4 regions of the Rhizobium sp. SRI_017 genome follow, and region 2 is predicted to be linked to each of the others. Evidence: predicted binding sites of a transcription regulator. Region 2 holds the regulator's gene; each other region holds the start of a gene.
What was found. Region 2 encodes LexA, which represses DNA repair genes until DNA is damaged. Its sites were predicted from a motif close to TGTTCNNNNTGTGTTCNG; they were not measured.

Region 1: a site for LexA is predicted at 2,309-2,326, ahead of AC2YI2_RS15990 (helicase-related protein). Genes of this name have one in related genera too.
Region 3: a site for LexA is predicted at 2,250-2,267, ahead of uvrA (excinuclease ABC subunit UvrA). Genes of this name have one in related genera too.
Region 4: a site for LexA is predicted at 2,488-2,505, ahead of AC2YI2_RS30745 (DNA recombination protein RmuC). Genes of this name have one in related genera too.

What each region holds. Positions count from the first base shown of each region.
Region 1 is NZ_JBYCZP010000006.1:231,606-237,124, forward strand. It holds gene AC2YI2_RS15970 (acetyl-CoA C-acetyltransferase) at 1-450, shown strand, start outside; gene phbB (acetoacetyl-CoA reductase) at 507-1,232, shown strand; gene AC2YI2_RS15980 (YMGG-like glycine zipper-containing protein) at 1,476-1,733, opposite strand; gene AC2YI2_RS15985 (DUF3309 family protein) at 1,753-1,908, opposite strand; gene AC2YI2_RS15990 (helicase-related protein) at 2,530-5,519, shown strand, end outside.
Region 2 is NZ_JBYCZP010000004.1:232,115-237,633, reverse strand. It holds gene AC2YI2_RS11335 (glutathione S-transferase family protein) at 1-604, opposite strand, end outside; gene AC2YI2_RS11330 (LysR family transcriptional regulator) at 708-1,625, shown strand; gene AC2YI2_RS11325 (hypothetical protein) at 1,640-1,972, opposite strand; gene lexA (transcriptional repressor LexA) at 2,354-3,070, shown strand; gene gmd (GDP-mannose 4,6-dehydratase) at 3,359-4,432, shown strand; gene fcl (GDP-L-fucose synthase) at 4,437-5,369, shown strand; gene AC2YI2_RS11305 (acyltransferase family protein) at 5,407-5,519, shown strand, end outside.
Region 3 is NZ_JBYCZP010000015.1:64,223-69,741, forward strand. It holds gene uvrA (excinuclease ABC subunit UvrA) at 1-2,075, opposite strand, end outside; gene AC2YI2_RS26365 (single-stranded DNA-binding protein) at 2,401-2,922, shown strand; gene AC2YI2_RS26370 (ribonuclease H family protein) at 2,973-3,485, shown strand; gene AC2YI2_RS26375 (MarC family protein) at 3,523-4,164, opposite strand; gene gyrA (DNA gyrase subunit A) at 4,361-5,519, shown strand, end outside.
Region 4 is NZ_JBYCZP010000022.1:27,235-32,753, reverse strand. It holds gene AC2YI2_RS30760 (FitA-like ribbon-helix-helix domain-containing protein) at 1-115, opposite strand, end outside; gene def (peptide deformylase) at 180-692, opposite strand; gene AC2YI2_RS30750 (globin-coupled sensor protein) at 758-2,299, opposite strand; gene AC2YI2_RS30745 (DNA recombination protein RmuC) at 2,574-3,764, shown strand; gene AC2YI2_RS30740 (ribokinase) at 3,815-4,720, shown strand; gene AC2YI2_RS30735 (methyl-accepting chemotaxis protein) at 4,904-5,519, shown strand, end outside.

The sequences.
Region 1 (5,519 bases), on a different contig from region 2:
GCAAACGCGTCCGGTCTTAATGACGGCGCCGCTGCCACGCTTTTGATGACCGAGGAAAATGCGTCCAAGCGCGGCATCACGCCGCTCGCCCGCATCGTTTCCTGGGCGACCGCTGGCGTCGACCCCAAGATCATGGGCACCGGCCCGATCCCGGCCTCGCGCAAGGCGCTTGCCAAGGCCGGCTGGTCGATCAACGATCTCGACCTCGTTGAAGCCAACGAGGCCTTCGCGGCCCAGGCCTGTGCGGTCAACAAGGATCTCGGCTGGAACCCCGAAATCGTCAACGTCAATGGCGGCGCGATCGCGATCGGTCATCCGATCGGCGCATCCGGCGCCCGCGTGCTCAACACGCTGCTGTTCGAAATGAAGCGCCGCTCGGCCAAGAAGGGCCTCGCGACGCTCTGCATCGGCGGCGGCATGGGCATCGCCCTGTGCGTTGAAGCGATGTAACGGGGATTTCCGTTGGTCTGAATGCGCCTGAAAATTAAGTGGAGGAGGGAACGACCATGGGCAGAGTGGCACTTGTGACGGGTGGGACCCGCGGCATTGGTGCGGCGATCGCGATCGCGCTGAAGAATGCCGGCTACAAGGTGGCAGTGAATTATGCCGGCAACGAGGAGGCGGCTGCGGCCTTCTCCAAAGAGCACGGCATTCCCGCCTACAAGTGGGATGTCTCGAGCTACGAGGCCTGCCAGCAGGGCATCGCCAAGGTCGAGGGCGATGTCGGACCGGTCGAGGTCCTGGTCAACAATGCTGGCATCACCCGTGACGGCATGTTCCACAAGATGACGCCGGCCGACTGGAACGCAGTCATCAACACCAATCTGACCGGCCTCTTCAACATGACCCATCAGGTCTGGGGCGGCATGCGCGACCGATCCTTCGGCCGCGTCATCAGCATTTCCTCGATCAACGGCCAGAAGGGTCAGATGGGCCAGGTGAACTATTCGGCGGCCAAGGCCGGCGATATCGGTTTCACCAAGGCCTTGGCGCAGGAAGGTGCTGCAAAGGGCATCACCGTCAACGCGATCTGCCCGGGCTATATCGGCACCGAGATGGTGCGCGCCGTGCCGGAGAAGGTGCTGAACGAGCGAATCATCCCGCAGATCCCTGTCGGCCGCCTCGGCGAGCCCGAGGAAATCGCGCGTTGCGTCGTCTTTCTGGCTTCCGACGATGCCGGCTTCATCACCGGCTCGACGATGTCAGCCAATGGCGGTCAGTATCTGGCGTAATATCGACGCTTGCTGATCTGAATTCACCCGGTGCCGGGGCAACAGCCTCGGCGCCGGTCGCATTTCGGGGATGGTACCAATCGCCGTATGGTTAAAAAATTAATAAAACTCAATATGTTGCGGTGAACAAATCAGGAAATCCGCTGCGGTTCTGATTCGTCAGTGATTCGTTCCCCTTCCGGTCAGGCACAAAAAAAGCGGCGCCCGAGGCGCCGCGAGTTACCGGGAGGAGGGCTGAAACTGCTAGCGGCAACGCGCTTCATGCAGACGGCCGCGGCGGTCCTTGTAGACGCACCAGCCGTTTCGCTTCGACTTGCTGACAAAGGCCATGGTGACGCCGCCGATAAGCGCGCCGGCCACGACGCCGGAAGTTCTGCCGGTGACAACGCCGCCAACGACAGCGCCCGTCGCTGCGCCGAGCGTCACGTTCCGCTCAGTGCGGGTGCAGGAGCTGAGCGCCAGGGGCGCGATCAGTAGTGAGGCGATGATGATATTCTTCATGGCTCGATCCTTTTCAGCGCTAGATTCGTCCCATCAGGACGAGAATGAGGACGATGATGAGCACGAGACCGAGACCGCCGGAGGGCCCGTAACCCCAGCTACGGCTATGGCCCCAGCTCGGGATCGCGCCGACCAAGAGAAGAATGAGAACAATGATCAAGATGGTGCCGAGCATGGGCGGGTTCCGTTCACTTTTTCAATCTGATCGCACCTAACGCTGCAGCATGGCCTCGGGTTCCAAGCGTCTGGGGCGAAAGGGCTTTTCCGGAGCGCCAAAAAGGTTCCGAAGCGCCTATGGTTAACGAAATCCTGCGCCACTATATGTTGTATAGAACGAAGCGGGAAAGTGCGACGCAGCATGATTCGTCAGCGATTCGTTCCAATTTGGTTCAGGGTGTCCTCTACGGAGCCGACCTGCACCGATAGCGCAGGTTTTACAGTTCGTTAACCATAAGCTCAGTTGCTGTTTGACTGCAAAATTCACCAGGACGCCACCGTTCCGGTGGGTCATGGGGCAAACCGCAAGCAGATTCAGCATGTTGCAGGGCGCACTTCGTGATCCACTACATCTTGTGGGGAACAAACAAAGTACGATCGCGAGTCTGCGATTCGTCGCTGATTCGTTCCGAAACTGTTCCGAAACTTGCCAGTTGGTAGATTTTCATGGTTTACGAGAGGTTGACGCACTGCCTGAGGCAATCGTCCTGCGGCGCTTCTCGCGCCGTCTTGCAATTGCAGCAATGCGGATGCATGGATGAGCGCCCCTGTCGATCTGTACGATCTGGCCGGGCATGAAATGAACTGGACTGGACCTCTGTTGAAATCCGATCCCCTGACTTTGAGCGGCCGCGGCGTTACCGCGGTGCTCGGCCCGACCAATACCGGCAAGACCCATTATGCGATCGAAAGAATGGTCGCTCACTCCTCGGGGGTCATCGGTCTGCCTTTGCGCCTGCTTGCGCGCGAGGTCTATGGCCGGCTGGTCGACAAGGTCGGCGCGGCCAATGTCGCTCTCATCACCGGCGAAGAAAAGATTGCCCCCGCCAATGCCCGATTCTCCGTCTGCACTGTGGAAGCGATGCCGGAGGAGACGAAAGCAGCCTTTGTCGCCATCGACGAGGTGCAGCTCGCGGCGGATTTCGAGCGCGGCCATGTCTTCACCGATCGCATCCTGCATCTGAGGGGTCGCGAAGAGACGCTGCTGCTCGGTGCGGCGACGATGAAGCCCATCCTCACCCAGGTTTTGCCGGGCATTGATGTCGTCGAGCGGCCTCGTCTGTCGCAGCTCTTCTACGCTGGCTCCAAGAAGATCACCCGTCTGCCGCATCGCTCGGCCATCGTCGCCTTCTCGGCGGACGAGGTCTATGCGATCGCCGAACTGGTGAAGCGCCAGCGGGGCGGTGCGGCCGTTGTCATCGGCGCGCTCTCGCCGCGCACCCGCAATGCCCAGGTCGCACTCTACCAGGCGGGCGACGTCGACTATATCGTGGCCACCGATGCGATCGGCATGGGCCTCAATCTCGATGTCGACCATGTCGCCTTCGCCCAGGACCGCAAGTATGACGGTTTCCAGTATCGCAACCTCAATTCCGGCGAGCTCGGCCAGATCGCCGGCCGCGCCGGCCGCCATCTGCGCGACGGTACGTTCGGTGTCACGGGCCAGACGCAGCCCTTCGACGACGAACTCGTGCGGCGCATCGAAAGCCACCAATTCGACCCGGTGAAGGTGATGCAGTGGCGCTCGAAGGTGCTGGATTTCTCATCGATATCAGCGCTTCGGGCGAGCCTCGATGCCGCGCCGCGCCAGCTCGGCCTGACCAAGGCGCTGCCGTCCGACGACTATCAGGCGCTCGAACATCTTGCCCGCTATCCTGACGTTTTGGAGCTTGCCTCGACGCGCGAAAGAGTAGAAAAGCTCTGGGAGATTTGCGCGCTGCCAGATTACCGGCGGATCACGTCGCTGCAGCATTCGGACATGGTGGCCTCGATCTACAAGGACATCGTCCGCCGCGGGGCCGTCGACGAGAGCTTTGTTGCCGAACAGGTCCGGCGTGCCGACCGGACCGAAGGCGATATCGACACGCTGTCGGCGCGTATTGCGCAAATCAGGACTTGGACCTATGTGTCCAACCGACCGGGTTGGCTTGCAGATCCGGCACACTGGCAGGAAAAAACGCGTGAAATCGAGGATCGCCTCTCGGACGCGCTGCATGAACGGTTGACCCAACGCTTCGTTGATCGCAGGACATCTGTGCTCATGAGGCGCCTGAGAGAGAATGCTATGCTTGAAGCGGAAATCAGTGTGAATGGCGATGTCTTCGTGGAAGGGCATCATGTGGGGCAGCTTTCCGGTTTCCGGTTTACGCTGGTTGCCGGTGCCGAAGGACAGGACCTGAAGGCTGTCGAGAACGCAGCGAGCAAGGCGCTGGGGCTGGAATTCGAGGCGCGTGCCGCCCGCATTCACGCCGCCGGCAATGGCGATCTGGCGCTGTCGAGCGATGGCACGGTGCGCTGGCTCGGCGAGCCCGTCGGGCGTCTGACCGCGTCGGACCACATCATGCGTCCGCGCATCCTGCTTCTGGCCGACGAGTTGCTTTCCGGTCATGCGCGCGACCATGTCCAGGCCCGCATCGAGCGCTTCGTCAATCACCATATTGCGACCGTTCTGAAGCCACTCGACGACCTGACGCGTGCCGAGGACCTGCAAGGTATCGCCAAGGGCCTGGCCTATCAGATCGCCGAAAATCTCGGCGTGCTGTTCCGCCGCGATGTCACCGAGGACGTCAAGGCGCTCGACCAGGACGGCCGTGCGTCGCTACGCAAATATGGCATCCGCTTCGGCGCCTATCACGTTTTCATGCCGGCGCTGCTCAAGCCGGCTCCGGCTGAGCTCATCACCCTGCTCTGGGCGCTCAAGAATGACGCGCTGGACAAGCCCGGCTATGGCGACCTGATCCCGGCGCTGGCCGCGGGCCGGACGTCTATCGTCACCGACCATGCCTTCGAACGGAACTTCTACCGTCTCGCCGGCTTCCGTTTCCTCGGCAAGCGCGCCGTCCGCATCGACATTCTCGAGCGTCTCGCCGACCTCATCCGTCCGCTGCTGCAGTGGAAGGCCGGTTCGGCGACCCGCCCTGACGGCGCCTATGACGGCCGCCGCTTCATCGCGACGCCCGCCATGCTTTCGATCCTCGGCGCAACCGCCGACGATATCGAGGAAATCCTCAAGGGCCTCGGCTATCGCGCCGACAGCGTGCCGGCCGAAGAGGCGGCGGCGCATCTTGCCTCGACAGCGCCGGCACCGGCCGCTGCTGCCGTGTCCGGGCCGGCGGCCGCTGAGTCTGCCGATGCCACGGCTGAAGCCGATGTCGAGGGCCAGACCGAAGAGGCTGTGGAGGAAGTGAAGGCGACTGTCGAGGCGGAACTCGAAGCCGTCGCTACCGAAGCGCCAGCGGATGCACCTGCTGAAGCAGCAGCCGAAGGGCCGGAGACGGAAACCGCAGCTGAAGCGCCTGTTGAGGCAGCGACCGAGATCGCGGCCGAAGTGCCGGCGGCCGTTGCTACCGAGGGTGTCGAAGCCGCTCCCGCCGAAGAGAAGCGCGTGTTGCTCTGGCGTCCCGGCGGTGGCCGGCCCGAGCAGCAGAACCGTGGCGAACGCCGCGGTGGTCCGCGTCGCGAAGGTGCGCCGGCTGGCGATGGCCAGCAACGTCGCAACGAACGCGGTGGCGAAAATCGTGGTCCGAAACGCAGTGCCGGAGAGCAGCGCCGCGACGACCGCCCACGCGA
Region 2 (5,519 bases):
AGGCGGCACGATTTGCGTGCGGGAATTCGACGAAGCCCGGAAGCGCCTCGATATATCCCAGCCAGCGATGGATATGGGCGTAGTCGGTGAGCTCGACATTGCCCTCCGGCGCACGCGCCACGTAGCTGTAGAGCGCGATGTCGGCGATCGTCGGCGTCTCGCCACAGATGTAGGGGTGCGCTGCGAGCTGGTGGTCGATGAGGCGCAGGATGGCATGGGCGCGCGGGATGACTTCGTCGGGCCTGTAGGGCGCCTTGAAGACGGTGATCAATCGAGCCTGTGCCGGGCCATGGGCAAGCTGGCCGGCGGCGACCGACAGCCAACGCTGGACGGCGGCTGCACCCAGGGCATCGTCCGGAAGCCAGTCAGTTCTGCCGAACTTCTTGGCGAGATAAACGAGAATGGCATTTGCGTCCGAGATGATCGCGCCATCGTCATCGAGCACCGGCACTTGCCCAAAGGCATTGAGTTCGAGGAACTCCGGGCGCTTGTGCGCGCCGGCGGCGAGATTGACTTCAATCTCTTCGTAGTCGGCACCGACCAGAGACAGGAACAGCCTGACACGATGCGAATGGCCAGACAGGCGGAAAGAATAGAGCTTCATGATCAATCTCCAGATTACATACCGAATATGGGCGATGTTCTGGAATTGATAATCCTCATAGAATGCTCTAGATTATTGCTGAATTGGCAATAATGGGCATTCGATGAATCGGCTCGAGGCTATGCGCATCTTCGGTGAGGTCGCCGATCGCAGCGGCTTCGCCGGCGCGGCGCGAAAGCTCAATCTCTCGCCCTCTGTGGTCACGCGCGCGGTCGCGGGGCTCGAGCGCGACATCGGAGCGAAGCTCCTGGTCCGGACGACGCGATCGGTCAAGCTGACACATGCCGGCGAACGCTATCTCGCGGATTGTCGCCGCATCCTGTCCGAAATCGCCGAAGCCGAAGCCAATGCTGCAGGCAGTTTTGCAGCGCCGGCGGGAGCACTCACGATCACCGCGCCGGTATTGTTCGGCCGGCTTTATGTTCTTCCGATCCTTCTCGATTTCCTCGACAAATATCCTGCGATGCAGGTCCGTTTCTTGTTGCTTGACCGGGTCACGCATCTTGTCGAGGAAGGTATCAATGTCGCGGTTCGCATTGCGCATCTGCCGTCGTCTGCGCTGACCACCCAGCGGGTCGGCGCGATCCGGCAGGTCGTCTGCGGATCGCCCGCCTATTTTGACCGTGCGGGCATTCCGCACGTACCCGACGAGCTCGCGCAGCATCGACTTATCGGGCGCGATGGCATTTTCGGCGGATCCGAATGGCGATTTGGTCGGGACGACTCGATCCGCGTTGCGATTTCCACGCGCTTCATCTGCAACACCAACGATGCTGTGATCGAGGCGGTGCTGAGCGGCTGGGGCATCTCCCGCTTCCAGTCCTATCAGGTCGCCGAACCGATCGCTGCCGGCCAGCTTGTTCCGGTGCTCACGGACTACGAGCGCGAGCCGGTGCCCATCCATATTGTCCATGCAGAGGGACGCGAGAGTTCGGCACGGCTTCGCGCCTTCGTCGATTTCGCGGCGCGACGGTTGCGTGCCGATCCACGGCTGCAGATCGCATCCGATGGACGGAGATAGTCACTGGCGGGGATTTATGCGGCTGCGCCGTCGGCCGAGACCCATTGGCCTTTGCGGCGCGATTTCACGTCGTAGCAGGCCTTGTCGGCCGCCGACACCAGTTTGGAGACGGATTGCGCCGCGCCAGTGATCGACTTGACGTCGACGCTGGCGCCAATTCCATAATTCTTGCCACTGAAGACAGGATCGAGAGCCGCGACCGCCTTGGTGATCCTGTCACAGATGCGATCGGCAAGTCTCGCGTTGGCACGCGGTCCGCCCGCTGGATGCGGGCGACCAAGCCAGGGACCTGCGATAAGCTCGACATCGTGCCGGCATATGTCGATCCTTGAGGCGGTTCCGCCCATTGTTTCACCTCAGCGACGGGGATGATGAGGCGCTGCCAACGCCCTGACAGGCGGCAAGGGTGCGGACATTTTCACCTTCGCGGCAACGGACTGGATTTCACGCTCGCGAAGTCTGGCAAGAATGCGCGCTTGTCGGCTTTGTCGGCGGTGACATCCTTCTCATCGGCATCAAGCCGACTGAGATAGACGCGAGCGACTTCACCGCCATCTGACAGGTCTAAAACCGAACTACGGGGCGCGCGAGCGCCGCGTAGTTCGGCGTGCGAAATATTCTTATTGATCCATGCAGATATAAGCAAATTTTAAACCCTTGCAGAACATACATGGAACATATAGTGTTTGTTCCAGATTTGTTTCACCGATTCTGCCCGGGGATAGACGATGCTCACCAGAAAACAGCAGGAATTGCTTCTCTTCATTCACGAGCGGATGAAGGAGTCGGGAATTCCGCCATCTTTCGACGAGATGAAGGATGCGCTCGATCTCGCGTCCAAGTCCGGCATCCATCGGTTGATTACTGCCCTGGAGGAGCGCGGCTTCATCCGGCGCCTGCCAAACCGGGCGCGTGCGCTCGAGGTCATCAAGCTGCCCGAGGCCTATTCGCCGAGCGTGAAGCCCACCAAGGGTTTTTCACCCAGCGTCATCGAGGGTTCGCTCGGCAAGACGCCTGCCCCGGCATCACCCCGACCGTCAGCCAACGATGATGCCGATGGTTCAGTGTCGATCCCCGTCATGGGGCGGATTGCCGCCGGTGTGCCGATTTCAGCAATTCAGAATACCACGCACGACATTGCCGTGCCTGCGGGCATGATCGGCGCAGGCGATCATTATGCGCTCGAGGTCAGGGGTGACTCGATGATCGAGGCCGGCATTCTCGACGGTGATACGGTCATCATCCGCAATGGCAACATTGCGAGCCCAGGTGACATCGTGGTGGCACTCGTCGACGACGAGGAAGCGACGCTCAAGCGGTTCCGCCGCAAGGGCGCTTCGATCGCCCTCGAAGCCGCGAACCCTGCCTATGAGACACGCATCTTCGGCCCCGATCGTGTCAAGATCCAGGGTAAGCTTGTCGGGCTGATCCGCCGCTACCACTGATAACGCAAGCGCGTCGACGGAACATTTCTGAAGCCCGTGCGTTCAGGCAGCGTACGGGCTTTCGTCTGTCTGCAAGACAGGACGATTGCAGTGTTTAGCGACCTTCGGTATGGAAGGCCGCAGGGGCAGAAATTTCAAGGTCTTCGAGCTTTCGCCGGTGCGGTTCCGGTTTCCGGATCGCCTCTTTGCCGTGCGACCGGGTTCTGACATTTTGCCGCCCCAATCGGCCACTAGCGCCAAGGCCAACGGGTGAGACATCCCACGGATTGCGTTCAACAGGAGACGTCATTGAGCACTGAGAAGAGAAAAGTTGCGCTCGTCACGGGCATTACCGGCCAGGATGGCGCCTATCTCGCCGAACTTCTTCTCGAAAAGGGCTATATCGTCCACGGCATCAAGCGCCGCTCCTCCTCGTTCAACACGAGCCGCATCGAGAGCATCTACCAGGATCCGCATGTCGAGAACCAGCGATTCATCCTGCACTACGGCGACATGACCGACTCGACCAACCTGATCCGCATCGTGCAGGAAGCGCAGCCGGACGAGATCTATAACCTTGCGGCGCAGAGCCATGTGCGCGTGTCTTTCGAGACGCCGGAATACACGGCAAATGCAGATGGCATCGGCACGCTGCGCCTGCTGGAAGCGATCCGCATTCTCAAGATGGAAGAGAAGACCCGCTTCTATCAGGCCTCGACCTCCGAGCTCTATGGCCTCGTGCAGGAAGTCCCCCAGCGCGAGACGACGCCATTCTATCCGCGTTCGCCCTACGCCGCGGCAAAACTCTATTCCTACTGGATCACGGTCAATTACCGCGAAGCCTATGGCATGCATGCCTCAAACGGCATCCTGTTCAACCATGAGAGCCCGCTGCGCGGCGAGACCTTCGTCACCCGCAAGATCACCCGCGCCGCCGCCGCCATCCGCCTCGGCAAGCAGGAAAAGCTCTATGTCGGCAATATCGACGCCAAGCGCGACTGGGGCCATGCCCGCGAATATGTCCGCGGCATGTGGCTTATGCTGCAGCAGGACAAGCCGGACGATTACGTGCTCGCGACCGGCGAGACCACGGAAGTGCGCCAGTTCATCAACTGGGCTTTCGAAGATGTCGGCATCAATCTCGAATGGCGCGGCCAGGGCGTCGAGGAGAAAGGCTACGACCAGCTTTCCGGCAAGATCGTGGTCGAGATCGATCCCCGCTATTTCCGCCCGACCGAAGTCGAACTCCTGATCGGCGACCCGTCCAAGGCTCACCAGCAGCTTGGCTGGAAGCACGAGACCTCGGTGCGCGACCTCTGCCGCGAGATGGTCAATGAAGACCTCAAGGTCATGCAGACCGCCACGGTGATGAAGGAAGCCTGAGCCGATGTATTCGCTAACAGGAAAGCGGGTCTGGGTGGCCGGCCATCGCGGCATGGTGGGGTCCGCCATCGTCCGGCGGCTGGCCAGCGAAGGCTGCGAGGTGCTGACCGCCTCTCGCCAGGATGCCGACCTGCGGAACCAGGCCGAAACCACTGCCTGGATCGAGAAGACCAGGCCGGATGCGGTGTTCTTGGCAGCCGCCAAGGTCGGCGGCATTCTCGCCAACGACACCTATCCGGCGGACTTCCTCTATGACAACCTGATGATCGAGGCCAACATCATCAACGGCGCCCACAGGGTGGGTGTCGAGAAGCTGATGTTCCTCGGCTCGTCCTGCATCTACCCGAAGTTCGCACCACAGCCGATCACCGAAGACGCTCTGCTGACCGGACTGCTGGAACCGACCAACGAATGGTATGCCATCGCCAAGATCGCCGGCATCAAGCTCTGTGATGCCTTTCGCAAGCAGCATGGTTCGGATTACATCTCCGGCATGCCGACCAATCTCTATGGCCCCGGCGATAATTTCGACCTCAATTCCTCGCATGTCATGCCGGCCCTGATCCGCAAGGCGCATGAGGCGAAGCTGTCCGGCGCACCCTCGATCACCATCTGGGGAACCGGCACGCCGCGCCGTGAATTTCTCCACGTTGATGATTGCGCCGATGCCTGCGTGCACCTGATGAAGAACCATTCGGCGCCAGGCCATGTGAACATCGGCTCGGGCGAGGACGTGACCATACTTGAGCTGACGCAGATGGTCTGTGACGCCGTGGGCTACAGGGGCACGATCGAGCACGATCTGACCAAGCCTGACGGCACACCACGTAAGCTTATGAGCGCCGACAAGTTGCGGGGCATGGGCTGGAAGCCCTCGATCGAGCTCAAGGACGGGATCAGTGCGGTCTACCGCTGGTTCCTCGACAACAAGGCCTGAACCGCGCAAGCGAGCCGGCCTTACGACTGGAGAGTTCATGGCCGAGAGCAGGCACCAACTGGCATTTCTCGACGGGCTGCGTGGCATCGCCTCCCTTTGGGTCGTGGTTGGTCACGCCATGTTCCTCACCGGCTACAAATTGATGATCCT
Region 3 (5,519 bases), on a different contig from region 2:
GGGTTTTCGCGGGCACCCATGACACGGCGGGCGGCAGACTTGTAAAGCGTCTCGATGAGGAAGGTGGACTTGCCGCCGCCCGACACGCCGGTGACGGCGGTGAAGACGCCGAGCGGGATCGCCGCCGTCACATCCTTGAGATTGTTGCCGCGCGCGCCGACGACCTTGATTTCCTTGCCCTTCTTCGGCTTGCGGCGCCCGGACGGCACCGAAACCGAAAGCTCGCCCGACAGATATTTGCCGGTGAGCGAGTTCGGGTTGTTCATGATGTCGGACGGTGTGCCCTCGGCAACAATCTGGCCACCGTGAATACCGGCGGCAGGGCCGATATCGACGACGTGGTCGGCGGTCATGATCGCGTCCTCGTCATGCTCGACGACGATCACGGTATTGCCGATGTCGCGCAAGTGCTTGAGCGTATCGAGCAGTCGCGCATTGTCGCGCTGGTGCAGGCCGATCGACGGCTCGTCGAGCACATAGAGGACGCCTGTCAGGCCGGAGCCGATCTGCGAGGCAAGCCGGATGCGCTGGCTTTCGCCACCCGATAGCGTGCCGGAATTGCGCGACAGCGAGAGGTAGTCCAGGCCGACATCGTTGAGGAATTTCAGACGGTCGCGGATTTCCTTGAGGATTCGGATCGCAATCTCGTTCTGCTTCGAATTCAGGTGTTGCGGCAGCGCGATGAACCAGTCATTCGCCACCTTGATCGACATTTCCGAGACTTGCCCGATATGTAGCTTGTCGATTTTCACCGCCAGCGATTCCGGCTTCAGCCGGTAGCCGGCGCAGGCCGGGCAGGGGGCGGCGCTCATGTAGCGCTCGATTTCTTCGCGCGACCATGCGGAATCGGTCTCTTTCCAGCGGCGCTCGAGGTTGGGGACGATACCTTCGAACGTCTTGGTCGTCTGGTAGGAGCGGGCGCCGTCGGCATAATGGAAGGTGATTTCGCGCTTGCCGGTGCCGTTCAGAATGGCGTCCTGCGCCTCCTCGGTCAGCTCGTTCCAGCGGTTCGAGAGCTTGAAACCATACGCTTTGCCGAGCGCCTCGAGCGTCTGGTTGTAATAGGGCGAGGACGACTTGGCCCAGGGCGCGACGGCGCCATCGCGCAACGTGCGATGCGCTTCCGGCACGATCAGGTCGGCATCGATCTTCTGCTGCGAGCCGAGGCCGTCGCAGCTCGGGCAGGCACCGAATGGATTGTTGAACGAGAAGAGACGAGGCTCAATCTCAGGAATAGTGAAACCGGACACCGGGCACGCGAATTTTTCCGAGAACATTACCCGTTCATGCGTCTCGTTGAGCGATTTGTTGGCCGAGCCGCCCTCCGAAGTGTCTTCCGCCCGCAGAGGCTTGTCGGCGAATTCGGCGATTGCGAGGCCATCGGCGAGCTTGAGCGACGTCTCGAAGGAATCCGCAAGCCGCGAGGCCATGTCCGGCCGCACGACGATGCGGTCGACCACGACATCGATATCGTGCTTGTACTTCTTGTCCAAAGCAGGCGCATCGGCGATCTCGTAAAACTGGCCGTCGATCTTGACGCGCTGGAACCCCTTCTTCATCAATTCGGCGAGTTCCTTTTTGTACTCACCCTTTCGTCCGCGCACGATCGGCGCAAGAATGTAGAGCCGCGTACCTTCTTCATAGTCCAGCACCCTGTCGACCATCTGGCTGACCGTCTGGCTCTCGATCGGCAGCCCCGTTGCCGGCGAGTAGGGAACGCCAACGCGCGCGAACAGCAGGCGCATATAGTCGTGGATCTCGGTGACCGTGCCCACCGTCGAGCGCGGGTTCCTGGATGTCGTCTTCTGCTCGATCGAGATGGCGGGCGACAGCCCGTCGATCTGGTCGACATCGGGCTTCTGCATCATCTCAAGGAACTGGCGCGCATAAGCCGACAGGCTTTCGACATAGCGACGCTGGCCCTCGGCATAGATCGTGTCGAAGGCGAGCGATGACTTGCCCGAACCGGACAGGCCGGTCATGACGATCAGGCTGTTGCGGGGCAGGTCGAGGTCGATATTCTTCAGGTTATGCTCGCGCGCGCCGCGTATCGAGATAGTCTTCAGTTCGCTCATGAACGAGAAATTCCGGTCTTGGGGATCACGGGATTGATCACTGGCCGGTGACAGTTCCGCCGGCCCATTTTCCTGCTTCTAACTAACGCAAACGAACCGGCATTGGCAAACGTCAGTCTGCCAAAAAGTGTCAGCATCGGTGCGAATCCGTTTGACAAACTCTACCGCCAAAACTAGAACAAAAAAAGAACAAATTTCTGGCAGCCGATCCATCGCGGTCTTTAGCTGTGGATGACGCCCCACTAAGGGCGCATCGCTGGCGCAAAGCGTTTATGGATGTCTGGATATTTCTGCGGGAAGATCCCGCGTTGCAAGGAAGATAGTTATGGCGGGAAGTGTCAACAAGGTCATTCTCATCGGCAATGTGGGTGCAGATCCCGAAATCCGGCGTACGCAGGACGGCCGGCCGATCGCCAACCTCCGCATTGCAACTTCGGAACAGTGGCGCGACAAGAATTCCGGCGAGCGCAAGGAGAAGACTGAGTGGCATACTGTCGTGGTCTTCAACGAAGGCCTCTGCAAGGTCGTCGAGCAATATGTGAAGAAGGGTGCCAAGCTCTATATTGAGGGCGCGCTGCAGACGCGTAAATGGCAAGACCAGTCCGGCAACGAGCGTTATTCCACGGAAGTGGTTTTACAGGGATTCAATTCGACCCTGACCATGCTTGACGGTCGTGGCGAGGGCGGCGGCCGCGGCCAGGGCGGTTCCGACGATTACGACCAGAACTATGGTGGTGATACCGGTGGCCGCAGCAGCGCGCCTGCTCGTTCGTCGAACCAGGGCAGCCGCAGCTCGACCCCCGTGCCGTCCTTCTCGCGCGACATGGATGACGACATTCCTTTCTGAGCCGCACGGAATGCATTGCCTGACGACGAACACCGACGGCGCTCGAACCGATGACCGTCCTTGATACCGGCCGAATTTCGAGCGGCTGCAGTCTGCAGGTCTACGCTGATGGTTGCTACGAGCCCGAAAGCTGTACCGGTGGCTGGGCTTTCGTGGCCTATCGCGATGGTGTGGAAATCGCTTCCGAATCTGGCCATATCGCGCGCTCGTCGAACAACGCGATGGAGTTGATCGCGTTGCTGGAAGCGGCGACCTGGATCAACGTCAATGCTGCGGGCGAACCGTCAATCCTTTGGTCCGATTCCGTATATGCCGTGAAAGGCTGCAATCAGTGGCGGCATGTCTGGAGGAGCAGGGGCTGGAGGAAGAAAGGGCCGGACCCGAAAGCACGGAGCCGGGCCATAGCCGATCAGGCGCTCTGGATCGCAATCGACAGCGTGTTGTCGAAGTACCGTCGGATCGACATTGTCTGGTGCAAAGGTCATGCGGGCAATCCCGGTAATGAGCGAGCCGATAACCTGGCTGAGCTCGGGCGCCGCGCAAAGGCGAGAAATACCTCATAAGCGGCCGCAAGCGCGGCTTCGATCAGCATAGACCGCATTAGGGTCCGGTATAGACCGTCATCGTTGCCCGAACGCCATCTATGACGAACTGCACGGCCAGCGCCGAGAGCAGCACGCCGAGCAGCCGGGTGAGGATCGCCCGGCCGGTCTGGCCGAGAAGCCGGTCGATGCGGTCGGCAACCATCAGGGCTGCCAGGATGATTGCAAAGACGACCGCAATGATCAGAATCAGCTGCACGCGCTGGAAAGCCGTCGGGAAATTGCCCGCCAGCAGGATGGTGGCCGAAATTGAGCCAGGCCCGGTGATCAGCGGGATCGCCAAGGGAAAGACCGCGAGATTCTGGATGTGATCCTTGGTTATGGCGACCTCGCCGACCTTCAGCTTACGCTCCTGGCGTTTCTCGAAAACCATCTCGAAAGCGATGAAGAACAGCAGGAAGCCGCCCGCGATGCGGAAGGCCGGCAGCGAAATTCCGAGCACTGACAGCACGCCCGCGCCGCTGATGGCAAAAACAAGCAGGATGCAGAAGGCGATGAGCGTGCCGCGAATGGCGGTCTGCTTGCGCTGGGCGGCATTCATGCCCGCAGTCAGACCGAGGAAAATTGGTGCAAGCCCCGGAGGATCGGTCGTCACCAGCAGCGTCGTGAAGGCATTGATCAACTCCGCCGTCGTCGCCATATGAGCCCCCTGGTTCCCCCTTTCTTGATAGCCTTTCCCGAATGGCGCGACAAGCGGTCGAATTCTGCGTCGAGGGATGGCGCAAGGCATTGGAAAATCCGCCAAAGCTGTTCATAAACGAGCCGCAAAATTGGCCTATCCGAACCCTTTCCGCTATAAGTCAGGCAGTGATTCCGAATAAGGAAACGTAAGCGCTTTGTCAGAGATTACTCCACCCCCGGGCGGCAGAGGCCCGAGCGGCATCGAACCTATCTCCATCATCGAGGAAATGCAGCGTTCCTACCTCGATTACGCCATGAGCGTGATCGTGAGCCGCGCGCTACCCGACGTTCGTGACGGCCTCAAGCCGGTCCATCGCCGCATCCTGTACGGCATGAGCGAGCTGGGCATCGACTGGAACAAGAAGTACGTCAAGTGCGCCCGCGTCACCGGCGACGTGATGGGTAAATATCACCCGCACGGCAACCTGGCGATCTATGACGCACTGGCCCGCATGGCGCAGGATTGGTCGCTTCGCCTGCCGCTGATCGACGGGCAGGGCAATTTCGGATCGGTGGACGGCGATCCGCCTGCGGCTGAACGCTACACCGAATGCCGCCTCGACAAGGCCGCGCATTCCCTGCTCGACGACCTCGACAAGGAAACGGTCGACTTCCGTGAGAACTATGACGGCACGTTGCGGGAGCCGGTGGTCCTTCCGGCCAAGTTCCCCAACCTGCTGGTCAACGGCGCGGGCGGCATCGCCGTCGGCATGGCGACCAACATTCCTCCGCACAACCTCGTCGAAGTCATCAATGCCTGCATTGCGCTGATCGACAATCCAGCGATGGACCTCCTGCAAATCATGGAGATCATTCCCGGGCCGGACTTCCCGACAGGCGCCCAGATTCTCGGCCGTGCCGGCATCCGCCAGGCCTATGAAACGGGCCGCGGCTCGGTCATCATGCGCGGCGTCGCCCGCATCGAGCCGATGCGCAACGACCGCGAGCAGATCATCATCTCCGAGATTCCCTATCAGGTGAACAAGTCGACGATGATCGAGAAGATGGCCGAACTGGTGCGTGACAAGCGCATCGAGGGCATCTCCGATATCCGCGACGAGTCCGACCGCGAGGGCTACCGCGTCGTCATCGAGCTCAAGAAGGACGCCAACGCCGACGTCATTCTCAACCAGCTCTATCGTTACACGCCGCTGCAGACCTCCTTCGGCTGCAACATGGTGGCCTTGAACGGCGGCAAGCCGGAACAACTGCCGTTGCTCGACATGCTGCGCGCCTTCGTCAGCTTCCGCGAGGAAGTGGTGATGCGCCGCACCAAGTACCTGCTTCGCAAGGTGCGCGAGCGGGCGCATGTCT
Region 4 (5,519 bases), on a different contig from region 2:
AGTGTCTGAGGCGCCGCTTGGCTTCGTCCGATAGGCTGCTACCGGCCTGACGCGCGGCCTCCGTCAGCTCCCGCTTCAGATCCTCCGGCACATTCCTGATCAGCAGATCACCCACAACGACACTCCCATGATATCACTGATATCATAGGCGCTGCGCGGCGTTCGATCAAGGATGGGGCTCAAGCTCTGATTTTGGACGCCTTAGCAAACTTCCGGATCACGATCTCGCGCTTGAGCCGCGAAATGTAGTCGATGAAGAGCACGCCGTTCAGGTGGTCGATCTCGTGCTGCAGGCAGGTTGCCAGGACGCCTTCGGCCTCGGTGACCTGCTCCTTGCCGTCGAGGCCGATATGCTTGACGGTGATGCGGGCCGGGCGCTCGACTTCGGCATAATAGTCCGGGATCGAAAGGCAGCCCTCCTCGTAGGTCGAGCGCTCGTCGGAAGATTGCAGGATCTCCGGATTGATGAAGACCTGCGGCTTCTTCTCCTCGTCTTCCTTGGAGAGATCGATCACCAGCATGCGACGCGGGATGCCGACCTGGATCGCTGCCAGGCCGATCCCCGGAGCGTCATACATCGTCTCCAGCATATCAGCCGAGAGGTTTCGCACGGCATCGTCCACCTGTTCGATGGGCATGGAGACTTGTCGGAGAACCGGGTCGGGCAGGATTATGAGGGGCTTGATCGTCATGCCACGTCACTTAATACAGGCCGGTTGGTCTTGCAATATTCCGGCACCACCCATGTCATGGAAAATCAGGCGGCTCCAGCGCGCTTCCAGTTTCCTTCGGTCCGGCGGCGGTCATTCCGGTCAAGCGCGGGAACGTCGCTGTCGGGGTCGCGGCTCTTGAAGCCCCTGAGCGCGATGGTGAGCCGCTCGACTTCGCTCGTCAGATCGGCGATCTGGCGGGAGGTTCCATCGACCATGGTGGCATTCTGTTGTGTAATGGTATCCATGTCGCCGATCGCGGCCGAGACCTCGGTCAGGCCCGAGGACTGTTCCGCGGTGGCTGCCGCGATACCCTGGATGATGCTGTCGAGTTCGTGCACCCGATCGACGATATCCCCGAGCGACTCGCCGGACTTGTTGACGAGCGCGACACCGGTCTGAACCTGGCTGGAACTCTGGGCGATGATCGTCTTGATTTCCTTCGCCGCATTGGCGGACCGCTGGGCCAGTTCGCGGACCTCCTGCGCGACGACCGCAAAGCCGCGTCCTGCCTCTCCGGCCCGCGCAGCCTCCACTCCGGCATTGAGCGCCAGAAGGTTGGTCTGGAAGGCAATTTCATCGATGACCGAAATGATCTTCGAGATCTCGGTCGACGAACGTTCGATCGCGCCCATGGCCGCCACCGCCTCGGAGACGACGGCGCCGGAAGACTGGGCGACGGACAGGGCGTCTCCGGTCACATTGGCGGCTTTCCGTGCGCCGCGTGCGGTGGCCGTCACGCTCTCCGAGAGCTCGTGGAGCGCGGCCGAGCTCTCCTCGATGCTTGCTGCCTGCTGCTCGGTGCGCTGGGCGAGACTCGCTGTCGCGTCGCTGATCTCCTGTGAGGAGCCGAGTATCTGTTGCGCTGCGAGCCGCACCATCGAGATCGATTGGCGCAGCGTTTCCACAGCCGAATTGTAGTGATCGGCCATTCCGGCATAATTCTCAGGCAGCCCGGCCGGCAGGCGGGATTCAAGGTCGCCGCCGGACAGGAGCGCGAGCACCTTTCCGAGTTCGCCGAGCGCCACGCTCTGCTCGGCTTCCGCCTGCTTGCGGGCGGCTTCCGCCCGTTCCCGCTGGCCTGCGAGTTCATCGAGATAGACGGAGATGGCATAATCCATGTCGAGCAGGGCGGCCTTGACGATCACCGAAACCTCGGCAGCGAGCCCTTCGGCCTTGCCCTTGCCGAACATGCTGGGCCAGTGCTTGCTCATTGTCGTGTGTATCAGCTGTTCCAACACCAGCGCATAGCCGGCAATATACCAGCGCGGCTCGAGCCCGATCCGGGCATGGGTCTTGCCGATCGTCGTGACGCTGGCGACATAATCCTCGTCGAGCTTGCCGGAGGAGATCATTTCCCAATGGTTCGCCTGCTTCCCTTTGGCGCCGGTTATATGCGCCTCTTCCCGGAAGAACCGTGCGGTCTCGGGCGTGGATCTCACTTTCTTGTAGAAAGTGTCGAGAGCGCCGCCGATCGACTCCCGGACCAGCGGCTGAAGTGTCTTGAGCAGCGCCTTCTGGCTGTCGTCGAGCCCGAGGAAGTCCAGTCTTTTCCGGTGCATTTCGCGCGCGTCGTCCTGGGCGGTCATCTCTTCATGCCTTTGTGTGTCCCGAGAATCGCTTTCTCGGTTTCACTCCAACTCTGATCAGTCATGGTTAATGTAGTGCTATCTAAAATTACGAATAGTCGTGTAGAAATTGACGCATGTCATGTCGGCGGACAGTTCTTCGCCGCATCGCCGAAATATACTGTGTCGTCTGAGGACAACTCGCCGGGCGTTCTCGTTTTGATCTGGCGGCAGCGAGCGAATCGGATAAGCTTGCGGCATGTTGGATTCTATCTCCGCCGAAACGCCGGTCTTCATGATCGGTCAGTTCCCCGTGACACTCGTCACGCTTCTCGTCGGCGCCGGAGCGCTGTTGGGGCTGCTTCTGGTCATCGTGCTTTTCGTGCTCTCCGCATCCGGACGTGCTAGACGGGCCGAGCAGGAGGATGCCGAACGACGTGCCAGGGAGTCCGAGCTCCGCATGGCCGAGATCCTCAAGGCCCAGACGGAAATGCAGGGCCGCATCGCCGCAATGGCGGATGTTTTCGGCACGCGGCAGCACGAACTCAACCAGTCGATCAACCAGCGTATCGACGGTATGACGCACCGGATCGGTCAGACGATGACCGAGCAGACGCGCCAGACCCACGAGAATCTGCGCCGTCTGCAAGAGCGGCTGGTCGCCATCGATACGGCGCAGAACAACATCCAGGCTCTGGCCAAGGACGTTGTCGGGCTTCAGGCAATCCTCTCCAACAAGCAGACACGTGGCGCCTTCGGACAGTCGCGCATGGAGACCATCGTTGCCGATGGCCTGCCGATGGGCGCCTACGAATTCCAGGCGACTTTGTCCAGCGGTTCGCGGCCGGACTGCCTCATCCGGATGCCGAACGGCCAGCCGTCACTGGTGATCGACGCCAAGTTCCCGCTCGAGGCCTGGAACGCGATCCGCGAGGCGGGCCCGGAAGGGACGAAGGTAGCCAGCCAGCAGTTCCGCCGCGATATCGAGGTCCATATCAAGGATATCTCGGAGAAATACCTGCTCCGCGGCGAGACCCAGGACACCGCCTTCATGTTCGTGCCCTCGGAATCGATCTTCGCCGAGATTCATGAGAATTTCGAAGGCGTGGTGCAGCGGGCGCACAAGGCGCGCATCGTCATCGTCTCGCCCTCGCTGCTGATGCTGTCGATCCAGGTCATTCAGTCGGTTCTCCGCGACCAGCGCATGCGCGAGCAGGCGCATCTGATCCAGGGCGAGGTCATCCGCCTGATGGAGGATCTCACCCGCCTCGACGATCGCGTCCAGAAGCTGCAGGGCCACTTCGCAGCGGCCCAGAAGGATGTCGAACAGATCGTCACGTCGTCCAGCAAGCTCGCCAAGCGCGGCGAGAGGATCGAGGCGATGGAATTCGAAGCCGGTGAGGCGGCGACGTCGGCCGTCGAGCCTGCACGGAGTGTCGAGAGCCGGACGGGCCAGCTGAAGCTGAGAGTGGTTGACGAGGACTGAGAAACCGGGCCTAACAGTGACGGGGGAAATCAAAACAATAGAGCTCTGCCATGATCACCGTTCTCGGTTCCATCAACATGGACCTTATCGCCAGCGTCACCCGTTTGCCCGAGCCGGGCGAGACGGTCACCGGTGATCATTTCGTCACGGCGCCCGGTGGCAAGGGCGCCAATCAGGCACTTGCGGCACGCCGTGCCGGTGCCACGGTGCATATGGCGGGTGCCTGCGGCGAGGACGAATTCGCGGTGCCGGCGCTGACCTATCTGCGCTTCGATGGCGTCAATCTCGACCGGGTGAAGAGTGCCTCGACAGCCACGGGCGTCGCGCTGATCTTTGTCGGCGCCGACGGCGAGAATGTCATTGCGATTGTCGCGGGTGCCAATGGCACGGTAAAGGTCGACGATGCCAAGGCGGCCGTCTCCGACATGAAACGCGGCGACACGCTGATGCTGCAGATGGAAATACCGGCACCCGCGATCGAGGCGGCGCTGACAGCGGCGCGCGAGAAGGGCGTCACCAGCGTCGTCAACATCGCGCCGATTACCCCCGATGCCAGGCGCCTCGCACAGATGGCCGATATCGTCATTGCCAACGAGACCGAGTTCGAGCTGTTCTGCGGCAAGTCGGGGCTCGACGCAGCTGCGCGTGAAGCCGAGATGATGCAGATCAACCAGGAACGGAAACAGACGATCATCGTGACCCTCGGCGCGGAAGGCGTTGTCGCGGTTCGCAATGGCGCGCTCCATAAGGCCAAGGGGCTCGTCATCGAGCCGATCGACACGGTTGGCGCTGGCGACACCTTTTGCGGCTATCTCGCTGCCGGTCTTGATCAGGGCCTCAAATTCGAGGTGGCACTGCGCCGCGCCGCGGTTGCCGGCTCACTCGCCTGCCTCAAGGCCGGCGCGCAGCCTTCGATCCCGATACAGGCCGAAGTCGAAAAACACCTCAAGGCATAAGCCGATATCCGGGCCAGAGCTGCACATTGCCAAAGTGTCGCAGCTTGCATTTGTGCGGCATTAACCAATTGACTTTATCCAAGTCTCAGCCGCCCGGACCGCGCGATGATCGCCGGCCATTTGCCCCCGCAATGATGTTTCCATGATGGAAGCGGCGTTATCCGCCACTCCCTTGAGGCCATCATGCTGAAGCTCGCTCCGAAGTCTCTCGCACCGAAACTGCTTCTGGTTACCGGTGCGATCATTGCCATTCTGCTGATCGCAACCAATTTCGTTCTCATCAGCCAGACGCGTGATCGTGTCGGCTCCCTGATCGGCCAGCAGGCCGAGACCGAGGCCAAGGCGATCGCCCAGGGTATCGTCACCGACACCAGCGCGCTCGCCAGCGCCGCCCGAACCATGTCGGGCATCATCGCCCACGGCAAGCAACAGGGCGTTCTCGACCGCAAGGCCGTGATCGACATTCTCAAGACCAATCTCGAACAGCAGAAGATGGCCTTCGGCAGCTGGTTCGCCGAGGCGCCGCAGGGCTTTGACGCACTGCAGGCACAGTCCAAGGACAAGCTCGACGTCGCCGGCAACAAGAACGGCGTCTTTACGCCCTATTGGACCAAGGACAAGACCGGCGGCATCTCGCTGAGCACCTTTGGCGAGGACTATGAGGCCGAGTGGTATGCCAAGGCGGTCAAGGAAAACGGCGGCGCGATCACCAAGCCTTATGTGGCCTCGGAAATCGTTCCGCCGACTGCGATGAGCTCTATTGCCTATCCCGTCACGGTCGACGGCAAGATCATCGGTG